Regions from separate parts of the Sporolactobacillus sp. KGMB 08714 genome, predicted to be linked through region 1. Evidence: riboswitches for the same ligand, from Rfam matches in the RefSeq annotation. Region 1 holds a riboswitch; each other region holds the start of a gene.

Region 1 (4,311 bases):
ACAGGGATCGATATTCTTCTGCTCGTTACAGGCATTGCCGGAGCCGCCGGCTTTTATTCCAACATTAGAAATAAAGACTTTCACTTTTTAAAAACGACAGCGGTTGCCCTGATCCTTTTTACGATCGTTCCGCTGACCGCTTTTTTCCTTGATTTCAACGATTCATTTATCCTCTTTCACAAACTGTTTTTCAGAAATAACTACTGGATTTTTAACGCGGCGACGGATCCGGTAATCACCATTCTGCCTGAATCCTTTTTCTTCCACGCAGCTATGATGGTTCTCGGGTTGATTCTCGCTGCCGTCCTTCTGCTCATGATCGCCTATAAAACACTGACCCGGAAAACACGCGGGTGATCGATGCTGCAGCGTACAGTACCCGCCGATCCGCGGCAGAATCATCGTTTCAAAAAAAAAAGAGCCCCAGGCGAGGGCTAAAAAAAGAGGCTTAAAATAAAAAGAGACATGATTTGCCTTATCAGGCTCTTTTAGCATAATCCGCTTTTCTTAAAAAATACTTAAAAAAAAGCAGCAAAAAAAGAGAAAGAGCGTTCAAATTTCTCAGAAATAAGAGGGGCGGCCGGACCTCCCGATGTTCGGACGGCGAATGGAAAAACATCTTGACGCTCCGAACCTTAAGCAAGCTTTTTTTAAAGAACACATTTCTTCCTGGGTGAATACCCTGTTCATGACAAAGGAGGAATGTGAAGATGAATGAAGAAGCCGGACAGTTTTATGATTATCGGGATGTAAACAGCAATTTGACCGGCAATTATCCGACAAACTATCCGATGGGAGAAAACACGGGCCATCATCATCCTCATGACCACAAACAGATAAAAGATTTGTGCGAAAAACACATTAATTATTATGTTATGGGCCATTTAAAAGACGGAAGAGTGATCGAAGGAATCATCCTCAGCGTCGATCATGAAGCAGTAACCATCCTGGTTGCCGAAAAAGACAATCACAAAAGGGAAGAGGAGGATACCAGACAGTTCGGGCGCTTTCCCGGATTCGCCCGTTTTTCTCCCTTTCGCGTTCCCTTTCCCCTTTTCGGGTTTCCATTCATTACACCTTTTTGGTTCCCGTTTTGGGTCTGAAAGAATTTATATTTGCCCGGAAAACCCGGGCTTTTTTTGTTATATTACACTTTCTGTACAGGCTTTCCGGGGATGTTCAGCAACCATGCGGCGGGATCATTGTATCCTTTCTCCGAAGGATGAGGCCGGGGCGGTTTGTCCGTCCCTGCAGGCTCCCCGGCATTGCCTCGTAACCATGCGGCAGATCCGTTTGTATCCTTTCTCCGAAGAATGAGACCGGGGCGGTTTGTCCATCTCTACAGGCTCCCCGGCATTGCCCCGCAACCGTGCGGCAGATCCGTTTGTATCCTTTCTCCGAAGAATGAGAACGGGGCGGTTTGTCCGTCCCTGCAATGCATAAAGAGCCATTCAGGCGGGCATTTTTGACTGTGCCGGCAGGAAGTTTCGGCATTCGGCGATGGTCCGGCCTCTCCTGTTATCATGAGCCGTATTTTCTTAGACAAATGGAGGCTGAATCGATCATCCGCCTGTAAATGGGCATTTAATCCGTTCCGCTTCCGTCCATCCGCTCATATACTGCATCAACATGTAAGAGAAGGAGGTGTCGCTAATGGGGGCTCCTGTTGCTGATGGATACGGATACGGCGGAGGTTACGGCAATGGATTCGCGCTGCTTATCGTTCTGTTTATTTTGTTAATTATTATCGGCGCTTCGTTCTGGTATTAATCCACGAACGCCGACAAATTCAAACCCATTTTCAGCCATTCACCTTCTTTTGGGCAAACAGGGCATCTCAGCATCGAAAAATCGATTGATGGGACGCCCTGTTCTATTTCATCAACATGGATCAATCAAAAATCCGCGCAATCAGCCGCTCCCTTCCTTCATCGCCGGATACCGTTTTTCAGTGCCATTCACCCGCATCCACGGATCTTTATCAGCCAGAAAATATATCGCTGTCCGGCCCGTTTTATGCGCTGCTTAGCGAAAACGGCCATTTTATATCAATCTTTTCTCATTCCTATAATTTCTGATAATTTCTGATGAAAATCAAAAATCCGACCGTCGGAAAGCCTGACGACGCTCCGGACATTGCAGGGAAAACAAAGTTCCTTGATATGTTCTTTTAAGCACTTTATCAATGTCCATTGTAAAAAGTGAACCTTCATTTTATTATAAACAAGTCATCACACGCTTCACTTACTTTATTCCAAGCATATTATCGGTATTGTTTCTTAACAAATTTGTAGGCAATTAGGCACATTTATCTAGGTCTTTAAGGTGCTAATATACCTATAGGGCAAATTTTACGAAAGTAAAAGACGCAAAGCCACGGACCTAAAGTAGTATTTTGCCAGGGCAGCCGGGCTGCCGGGAATTTTTCCTGCACAATCAACTGAATGCTCTTTTCTAATTTGCCTTACATTTAGAGAGAGGAAATTCAAGATTGAAAAAAACCGTTCTCATTGTCGATGACTCCCATTTTATGAGAAATTATTTAAAAAACATATTAAACAGCGACACTTTCCGTGTGATCGGTGAAGCCGCCAATGGCTGTGAAGCCGTTCGCCAATATATGAAAGTCCGTCCTGATGTTGTCTTAATGGATGTGACAATGCCGATCCTAACCGGAATTGAAGCCCTGAAGAAAATAATCGCATTCGACGCAAAAGCAAACGTTGTCATGTGTTCATCCATAGGAAGCCGCTTAGCGATCATACAAGCCATTAACATCGGCGCCAGAGATTTTATCGTTAAACCCTATCTTCACAATCTAAATAACGTTTTGGCAAATACGTTCAAATGAATAATTTTCATTCTGCGATAGCCCCATCCCCACGTGATTCTTCCGTCCTGCGGCGGGCTGCCAGCGTCCGCTTTCAGTGCGGTGAGAAGATGGAAGCCGCAGTGCGGTAAACATACCCTTCAGCAGCACTTAAAAAATCGGCAGGAAACAGTGCAAAGCCAACAGCTGCGTATATGCGTATCATCGAAACAGATTTCAGACCCGGCGCGTTCCGATGCCGGATCCTGCTTTTCAGCATGGCGGAATCGCAGCCGCCGATAGCATAGCTAATTTTAAGAGCAGATGAGCAGGGAGGATATGCCGCCCTGAATAGGCATAATAGTCATCAATAGTGTTTAAACAAAGCAGGTCAGACACCTATGGCGGCCGCCGATCATACAATAACTCTGTGTTAAAAATTCCGGAAATGGAGTCATGCTTATGGTAACGTCTTATATGGACTATACGTCCCCTGATGTCGAATACTTTTTCGACATTAATAGAAACAGACTTAATACACGTAACGCAGAGAATTTTATTAATCGTTTGGGCCGGGACAATCTTAACACGCTAGGCAACACATCGCTTCTTGACATTTATCTAAGCCGGGGACATGTGATTGAACCCCACTATCATCAAAATGCGTCGGAGCTTGTCTATTGCATCTCCGGATCGGCCATCGTGTCGTTGATTAATCCCTTTACCAATCAAGTCGCAAATATACCCATCGCTCCCGGTCAAGTTGCAAATATCCCGCAAGGCTGGTGGCACTGGGAAATTGCTTCGCAAAATAAAACCCATTTACTCGCTATTTTTGATGCTCCTTACCCGGAATATATATTCGGATCAGACCTTTTAACAAAGACCCCGATTGAAGTGCTCGCCCATACGTACTGCCTGGATCCTCATCTGCTTAAGCAGGCCCTGGCCCCTTTGCAGGGACCATCCATTGTTATCGGACCGACTGATGAATGTCTGCAGTCAAACATTTACGGCCCAAAAAAATCAAACTCACACCCGCTGCCGAAAGATCACAATATGCCGCAGAATCCATACGCTCAAGATTCAAGATACAGCTACTGAGCATTTTCCTTCTTCTGTGAACGGTCCACTTTCTCCCCCCACTTTGCCGGCTATCTCCGCAAGCGGTTTTTTTTCGTACATTTTATGATGCACCGTTTCCTTTTTTTGCATAGCATTTTTTTCGTTCAATAAACCAAAATAATTCCGGGGGTGAGAATCAACATGAGAAATGGCAATAACTTTTGGCCGTTTTTAGCAATTTGCGGAGCAGCTACAGCAGCTTTTATTTGGTTGAGAAATGGTCAGAACAATGTGCCGCAGTGGGTCCGGCAGCCGATGCGGCAGATGAACAAAACAGCGCAGCGATTTGCCGGGGCTTTCAATCCTCAGGTTTGATCATTCAGAACACCGCCATATGAAGAGGCTGTCTCAAAAGCCCTGTTAAAACTCAAGAACCG
Region 2 (4,311 bases), on a different contig from region 1:
ATCTCATATTCGATTATCGGGCACCGCTTGATAAACAGACAACGCGGCGCGTCTACCTGTTAAATTTTTTCCGCCGCCATGCAAATTGGTACGCAGCCGCTTTTGATTTTCTGCGCCGCGAGCAGCGGACGTTTCGAGTCGACCGCATTCAGGCCGTGCGTCCGGATAATCAGGCGCCGATGCCGCACAAGCAGCTCGCCGCGCTATTAAAAGTCAACCGGCCGGAACCGAATTTAATTGTCGAGTTAGGCAGCTCGGCAATCAATAAGTTCAAACAAATACACCCGCCATCGCTTAGCTTGCACTATTTAGACGCTTTTCAACAAACGGCAAGATTTTCAGATTTTGTTGAAACGCACGGTGTGGAACACTTGGCTTCTTACGCCGAGTGGCTGCTGTTTTTAGGAGATGATTTAAAAGCCGTGATGATACCGCATGAACTGCGGAACATAATTCGAAAAAAGGCAGCCAGATGGTAAAATCGGCCCAGGGATATATTGAGTCGGCGGCATCATGGAATAATTTTCCGATCATTTTTTCAGAGAAGTCATCCGAACCCCGGACGTCGTATCTGAAAGACGCGCATTCGAACCTTCAGGACTTGCTGCCGGTGAGGTGGCACGGAGCTCTTCTGAAACGGAATATCTCCTCTCAAAAAACCTGATCGTAAATGCGGGGGGCGCAATCATTCTGAGCGTCTTTTATGAGTTCCAAAGCCTGCCCTTTCGTTTCGCGATCAGAATCACCTTGGATTCATCAAGCCGAGCTTCTTTTTGGCCAGTTCCTTCTGATTGATGAAATTCTGGATCGCCGTTTCCTCCCTTGCCGTCAGGCTGCGGAACTGCACGCCGTAAAAGATCTCCCTCCGTTCATGTTTTATTTCTTTTCTGACCACGGTACCGACCAGATAAATCGGCGTTTTATCTTCCGCCTGAAATGAAATGTTGATCAGCACGTCCTCGACAATCGGGAAGTTAAGCCTGCAGGCAAACTTGAGGCCGCCAAGGCTGATATCGATAAGCTCGGCATGGATTGTCTTATTATTCAGAGCCTGCAGGGAACGATCTCCGAAATCAACAATCCGGACGGTACACCCTTCATGATCCAGCAGGATTCTGTGATGTTTCCTCCTTTCGCCCTTGTCGACCCTCAAGTGATCATACCGATGCACCGCAGCCGACTGCCTTTTTAATCCGACGATGATTTTTCTCTCATGTTCGACGACTCCCTGATAATGGGCACGGAATATCAGATAGACGATGGCTGTCATGATGATTTCTGCAGCGATAAAGCCTGCGACAGCCGCGTAAACAATCATCGGTCAGCACCTCACGATATACCGGTAAGTGGCTGCGGTTTCCCGAGGGCGTAGCCCTGAGCATAGCGAATGCCGAGCGATCGCGCAACGTCAATATCACAGGCTGTTTCTATTCCTTCAAGGATCGGTTTCAATTTGAATTGAGAACAATATTGGACAAGAAACTTAACATAGGCTTGTTTCCTTTTTGATGTAAACAAATGAGAGGTGAAATATCTGTCGAGTTTGATGTAGTCCGCATCAAGCTCGATCGTTCTGTTGATATCGTCAATGCCCTTGCCGAAATCGTCTATGGCCATTCCCAATCCGTACTTCTTCAACTCTTTGACGGCGTTTTCTATTTTATTAAAGTCTCTGATTCTCTCATTTTCCACAAATTCTAAAATAATGGATTGACTTAAACCGGGAAAACGATCAATAATATGATCGATTAAGGAAAAAAAACTTTTATTAAGTACGGTAGATGGGTATACATTGATAAATAATTTTTTCCCTTTCTCAAAGTAACCTGCTTTTAAGTACGTATCAACGGCTTTGCGAACAGACCGCGAATCTAATTCGTAAAGCTGCTCTTTTTTTACTGCCAACTGAAAAGCCTGTTCGGGGCTTGCGAAAAATTGGGATCGAAAAAGCGCCTCATGAGCTCTGACCGTGCAATCAGTCAGATCAACGATCGGCTGAAAATGATGCTCAAACAACTCATCTTTTATAAAACCGCTTTCCTGCTGCACCTTGGCTCATCTCCTCTCACCAGGCCATGAGCCGGCCGGCCCAAAGATAATTTAATTTGCCCGGCCGCTCTGGCCCAGTCTTTGAAAAATTTTATAGTTCTTAACAAAAAAAACTGCTCCGAACGTTGACGAGCCTCTCAAGCCTCAACTTTTTCGGCAGCCCGGCCGCCTTGGCGATCTCGAACCTCGCTTTAGGCCCGCGGCTTTGCGACCTTATCTTTCGACAAGGGTGCCTTTTTTCAAAAGTTAACATGAATACGACCTTGTTATATCATAAATGGTTATTCATTCCAATGCTTTTTTACCTATTCGGGTGTATTTTCTGTCAAACCTGTTTTTCATTTTTGTTCCGATATAAGAAGCATTTTGTCAGATCCGGCGGTCTTTTTAGCGTTAAAAAGATCAATGGTACAGTTTTTTCCCTGATTGGCAGAATGAAACCCCACAAACGGATTCTATCATTTTGCTTATCCGAATGCGGGGTAAAGGAACGGCAAGGATCGCATCGACTGCCGGAACGGGAAAAAGGGAGAATACGCTTCAATTTTTATTTTGCTGGTTTGTCCGCCTTTCGGGCCGCTGGCTGTCGATTCTTTATTTTCAAAGATTTACCGTTGAGTTTCAGGCATAATGATCCGTTTCCGTTCACTTTATATCAGATTTTTCAAATAATTTCCCAAAGACGAGTTCCATTAATAACAGATGCTTCCCGCACAGCATCTCCCGGTCAATCGTCAAAAATGGGCTTTGCCGCTTCGGCCCGCACAAAGAGGCAGAAAACAGCTCAAAACCGCGTTACCGGCCCGCTTATTGATCCGGGATAAAGGGCTCTGCAAAGCATCCGGCTCTACCTGCATCCATCGGGCATCCGAAAGGAGCCGTGCAATCTTTTCAAAGAGCGTTCAAACAACTGAGACGCCGTTCTCTGCCCACGGCATATTTTATGTATCCTTTTTCTCCTTTTTCATCCCCTTCATTGCCTGAAGCACATCTTCAGGCAATTGTCCGGCCGCAGCCTGGCTGTTTTCTTTCTGTATCGCCTCGTAGATCTCCTGGCGGTGGATTTCAATCTCCCGCGGAGCATTGATGCCGAGTTTGACCTGATCGCCGTCAACGGCAACGATTTTTATCTCGATCATGTCTCCGATCCGGATCGACTCTCCCTTTTTGCGTGTCAGTATCAACATGCCCCTCATACCCCTTTCTTTGGGGTGTCCGCTTTCGGCATCAGCCGCTCCCTCAGTGAATAAGAAGACCGTTCCGGAATATATTGTTTGCCGACCCTGTCCCGGGTATTAATGATGACCGGTGCTCTCAAATTCGCCGTCGACTCGGAGAAAGGCTTTTGAACACTGACAATAACACGGACAGCCACATCGCTCTTCGACTGCACGGCAAGCTGCCGGACAAAATGATCCGGAAGATCCACACTGTATCGGTCAAAGAAAAGGAACGGAGACGTCGTGACAAAAGCGATCTCTGTACGATCTATAGACTGCAGAATGGAGAAAACCTCACCGAAAGGCTGGAAGATAAAACGTTTTTCATCGGAAAATCCGGGCAGTCCCGCCGGAAACGTCACAATTTCCGACGCATCGACTTCCTGTTCGCCGAAATACTTAGTAAAGATTTTCATGATCCGCCTTAATCCCTTCTCCTTATCATGTCCGACAGAGCCATTCCCTCTGCGCCGGATCCATTCAATATTATTTCAAAAAGTCGACAAGCGATTGCTGGATGATCCTGGCGCCGACCGCCAGCGAAGCGTTATAAACATTCTGCTGCTGATTCAGATTGACGATGACCGACGCATAATCGGCATCCTCATTCGTCGCCATGATCTGAGTCGCCATTGTGTTCTGCGCATCGAGCTGGCTGCTGATCGTATCGACACGGTTTTGCTTTGCACCGACATCCGCCTGAGCGTTTGCCACATCATTCAGATGTGTATCAATCTTATCAAGGAAACCGTCGATTTGCTCTCCGGTAGACGACGGATCGTTCAACGCATTTTTTAAATCACTCAGATCACTGAATAAACTGCTTGTGAAAACCTGATTCGGATTCACGTTTATCGGCATAGAAACACCGTCGTTCACGTTGACCGACAGACTGGGATTGGCAAGAGCGGTTGAATTGATCGAAACTGCGCCAGTGCTGTCTTCGGTGAGCAGCGGATTCTGGGAATCTTCCCCGCTGAAGATATACTGGCCGCCGATCTGCGTATTGCCGATCGTCACGAGCTGCTGAGTCAGCTGGCTG
Region 3 (4,311 bases), on a different contig from region 1:
CATAACCGGACAAAATGCCCTTGCCGGATAAAATAAGATTCATATCCGAAAGGCTGATATTGGCCAATGAAGATAACTGCAGGAACTGAAAATAGCTCGGGGTTCCCTGTGCAAAATTCTTCGGATTAAGATAATAGGCAAGCTGAGACGACTGATTGACTTGCTGCTCTTCCTCCAGAGCCTGCGAGAATGAAATAGGATAATTCGTCGTTTTATAGGCATTATTTCCGGATTGTGTCGTTGTTGACGTTTCTTTTTTAACATAATCGCCGTAAACATAACCGTCATTTCCGCCATAGCTGACTTTAACCCATCCATTCGGTGCATCCGCCAGCCATTCAACTGTTGTTCCGGCCGGAATCACTTGATAAATTCCGTACGTCGTATCCGGCCCCTTGCGGAAATTGACGTCTGTCGTAATCAGGCCTTCTGTACTGCTGGATGTCGTCTGGGAAGTCCCGCCGGGAGCGGAGGGATCGGTCGAAGCCGATGAGCCGTCCTGTTTCTGTACGTAATCCCCGGACACATAGGCTGTCCCGTCTTTATAGATAATCTGAAGCCAGCTCCCGCTCGTCCCGACTACTTCCACTTCAGTCCCTTTGGACAGCGTGGCCAGTATCGTACTCCCGGTCGACGCCCCCGTCCTCACATTCAGAGCGTCCGTCGTCGTCCCCGTGTACAGCACTTTCGGCGTCGACGAAGAGCCCGAGCTCCCGGCCTTCTGCACATAGTCTGCGGATACGTACGCTGTCCCGCCTTTATAAACGATCTGCAGCCAGCTCCCGCTCGTCCCGACCACTTCTACCTCAGTCCCCTTGGACAGTGTGGCCAGCCTCGTACTGCTCGTCGATGCTCCTGTTCTCACATTCAGGTCGTCCGTCGTCGTCCCCGTGTACAGCACTTTCGCTGTCGAGGAGGAACTTGAACTCCCGGGCTTCTGCACATAGTCTGCAGATACGTACGCCGTCCCGTCCTTATAAACAATCTGCAGCCAGCTCCCGCTCGTCCCGACCACTTCTACCTTGGTCCCCTTGGACAGCGTGGCCAGCCTCGTACTGCTCGTCGATGCTCCTGTTCTCACATTCAGATCGTCCGTCGTCGTCCCCGTGTACAGCACTTTCGGCGTCGACGAAGAGCCCGAGCTCCCGGCCTTTTGTACGTAGTCCCCGGACACGTACGCCGTCCCGCCTTTATAAACGATCTGCAGCCAGCTCCCGCTCGTCCCGACTACTTCTACCTTGGTCCCCTTGGACAACGTGGCCAGCCTCGTACTGCTCGTCGATGCTCCTGTTCTCACATTCAGGTCATCCGTCGTCGTCCCCGTGTACAGCACTTTCGGCGTCGACGAAGAGCCCGAGCTCCCGGCCTTCTGCACATAGTCTGCGGATACGTACGCTGTCCCGCCTTTATAAACGATCTGCAGCCAGCTCCCGCTCGTCCCGACCACTTCTACCTCAGTCCCCTTGGACAGTGTGGCCAGCCTCGTACTGCTCGTCGATGCTCCTGTTCTCACATTCAGGTCATCCGTCGTCGTCCCCGTGTACAGCACTTTCGCTGTCGAGGAGGAACTTGAACTCCCGGGCTTCTGCACATAGTCTGCAGATACGTACGCCGTCCCGTCCTTATAAACAATCTGCAGCCAGCTCCCGCTCGTCCCGACCACTTCTACCTTGGTCCCCTTGGACAGCGTGGCCAGCCTCGTACTGCTCGTCGATGCTCCTGTTCTCACATTCAGGTCGTCCGTCGTCGTCCCCGTGTACAGCACTTTCGCTGTCGACGACGCCGAGGAAGTGCCGGCGTTTTTAACGTAGGCCGCAGATACGTAGGCTGATCCATTATTATATTTAATCTGCAGCCAGCCGTCCGCCGTTTTTCCGGTAACGGTCACCGTAGTGCCGCTCCGCAGAGTCGTCAGAATGGTCCCTGTCAGACTGGGCAGGAACCGGACGTTCAGGCTATCAGTGGTTGTGCCCTGATAAGCCGTAACGCTCTGTACTGCCTGTGACGGTGCCGCAGGCTGAGACACTTGTACAACATAAGCACTGTCAACGTACGCAACGCCGTTCTTGTATTGGATTTTCAGCCAATTGCCGTCCTCGCTTTTCCCCGCGATTCCGATGACATTAAATGTCTGTCCCTTATAGAACAGGCCGATCTTCGGCTGATCGGTCCCCGGCAGGCTGCGGACATTCAGATCATCCGTTGCCTGTCCTTCGTATGGCTGAAAAGATTCCTGAGCGGAAACCTGCGACGGTACTATACCGGCTGCTGCCGTCACCGCGGCCGCCGCTGCAAATGTGCCGATTACTGTCAAACCGCGATTTGGATTCAATGTGATCCACACCCCCACTGCAGCAAAAAATTAAAAATAGAATTTGTCATAATATGGAACTTGTTTTATAGGAAAAACTTAATAGATGAAATCCATTTCTATAGGACGAGGAGCATGCATAGTGCCGCTTTTCATCATCATTTATCAGGCCGGGCGGAATGATGCATGAAGATAGGCTGAAAAAGCAAAAAACGGAAATCCCCAAAAAGCAAAATAAAAACTCCCTCCATTTACGTTTCCGCTCAAACATGAGAAAAATACGGCAGTCCAGCCATCATAGCGAATCACGCCTTAGATCTGTGACTTTGCGCCACTGCTTTTCAGCAGCTTTGCCATTTAGAAAAGAGATTTGCAAACTAGCTGTATATTATTCAATATAAACCAGATTTTGGATGCCTGCAACATTACAGCCGTTTAAGCCCGCAACTTTCGAACCTTTATACGGCTTTTATACGTAAATAGGTCTCACTTTCATAGGAAATTATAAACACTGCTCATACTTATTATCGGATAACATTTAAAACATTTTAGACTTTCTTTAACAGCTTTTCATTTTTCCAATAAGGGCATTCTGCTCACTTGCAAAGGAAAATCCTTTATAAATCCGGGACAATTATCCCGCGTCTTGTTTCAGAGTTGGCCGGAACAGGCCCTGCTGAAAATGGCGACGCCGAGTCCGAAGAAGCAGCCGCCCGCCATAAAAAAATCGACGTCCAGCAAATTATAATCGCCGTTCGTCGATATTTTTTGATTTGAAACAAGTATTCCGTAAACTCCGTCTAAGCCGGGCAGGAGATTTCGATCACCCGGCCGGCTGCATGATGCCACTGACCATCGCGGATTAGCAGGAGGAATGATTTCCCAGATGCTGTCAAGGCCGGAACAGACATTCATCGGTTTCACTTAGTATAGGTGACCGCCTGACTTCCGAACTGTTCCCACGCCTCGACAAAATCTGATTTATCCGCCTTACTGCCGCCGCTGCTCATCTCGGGATCATTAAAATAGACATTATCTTTATCATAGCCCGTCACAAGAACCGAATGTTCCATAAAAGAGATGCGCATGTCTCCCTGCTGGGTGTGCCAGGTCTGCCAGTCTCCCTCAGGTACGGGCTGAAAATTTATGCTGACAATAACCCATACCGGAGTCCCTGAAGCAAGCCGCTGCTCAACCTGGTCCCATCCGTCTCCGCTTAGATCCATGACTCTTCCGCCCAGATATTGTCTTGCCAGATCCACTATCGGTCCGTGATAAACCGCCAATCCCGGGTCATCGGTATCACCATGATACATATTGCCGACAAAACCGATGTTCGGATTCCCCTGATAGCCTCCTGAAGAAAAAGGCACTTTTTTTACTTTCGCCGCAAGTGTCATCTTATCTACAGGAACGCCCGCCGAATTGAGAAGCATGGTCAGGCTTGTAATTTCGCAGCCATTCGGCAGTTCGGGTTTTTGACTGGTAAACGGTGCGGAAAGCTTCACTTCCTGCGGCAGAACATTCTTCGCCGCCGATTTAGCAGGAGTACTCACTTTCTTCTGCTCAACTGTCGTCTGTTCCTTTTTCGTTACTTGTTGCGGAGTGCTCACTCGGCCGGATCGGCTGTCCACTTCTCCCGCGACAAGGAGGCCGCCGGCGATGAGAAAAAGGAGAAGAGTAAAGAAAAGCCATGAAATTTTCCCGGCGAATTTCATATATCTGCCTCCCCACATTTACATTTCTGTCCTTGCATAAAAACTTTTAAAACGTTCTCCACTCCATTCCACGCTTTTTATCTGCTGATGATAGCCAAAAATTCATGAAACCGGTCTGCCGTTTCTCCGCCGAAGACGGACCGGACACCGGCCCTGATTCAATAAATCATACGGCATGTCAATAGTCATCGTCTATTTTCGCCTTTTTTTATTAAAATTTACTTAAAAAGAGAAACTGTCACGGCAGAATATCCGCTGATAAAATAAAAACTTCCAGCCAAC

The links. Region 1 has a riboswitch for cyclic di-GMP ahead of Q6A92_RS14975 (response regulator). Riboswitches for the same ligand answer to the same signal wherever they lie in the genome.
Region 2: linked by a shared signal. The riboswitch ahead of Q6A92_RS19070 (EAL domain-containing protein) and the one ahead of Q6A92_RS14975 (response regulator) in region 1 are both predicted to bind cyclic di-GMP.
Region 3: linked by a shared signal. The riboswitch ahead of Q6A92_RS16770 (SH3 domain-containing protein) and the one ahead of Q6A92_RS14975 (response regulator) in region 1 are both predicted to bind cyclic di-GMP.

Annotation. Positions count from the first base shown of each region.
Region 1 is NZ_JAUUBW010000035.1:38-4,348, reverse strand. Features, by position in the region: gene Q6A92_RS14990 (TIGR01906 family membrane protein) at 1-357, shown strand, start outside; gene Q6A92_RS14985 (hypothetical protein) at 711-1,103, shown strand; gene Q6A92_RS14980 (YjcZ family sporulation protein) at 1,654-1,770, shown strand; cyclic di-GMP riboswitch class I at 2,334-2,420, shown strand; gene Q6A92_RS14975 (response regulator) at 2,492-2,851, shown strand; gene Q6A92_RS14970 (cupin domain-containing protein) at 3,272-3,913, shown strand.
Region 2 is NZ_JAUUBW010000073.1:63,732-68,042, reverse strand. Features, by position in the region: gene Q6A92_RS19080 (helix-turn-helix transcriptional regulator) at 1-479, shown strand, start outside; gene Q6A92_RS19075 (PilZ domain-containing protein) at 743-1,318, opposite strand; gene Q6A92_RS19070 (EAL domain-containing protein) at 1,330-2,049, opposite strand; cyclic di-GMP riboswitch class I at 2,202-2,293, opposite strand; gene csrA (carbon storage regulator CsrA) at 2,991-3,236, opposite strand; gene fliW (flagellar assembly protein FliW) at 3,242-3,685, opposite strand; gene flgL (flagellar hook-associated protein FlgL) at 3,756-4,311, opposite strand, start outside.
Region 3 is NZ_JAUUBW010000045.1:111,230-115,540, reverse strand. Features, by position in the region: gene Q6A92_RS16770 (SH3 domain-containing protein) at 1-2,332, opposite strand, end outside; cyclic di-GMP riboswitch class I at 2,591-2,676, opposite strand; gene Q6A92_RS16765 (C39 family peptidase) at 3,232-4,029, opposite strand.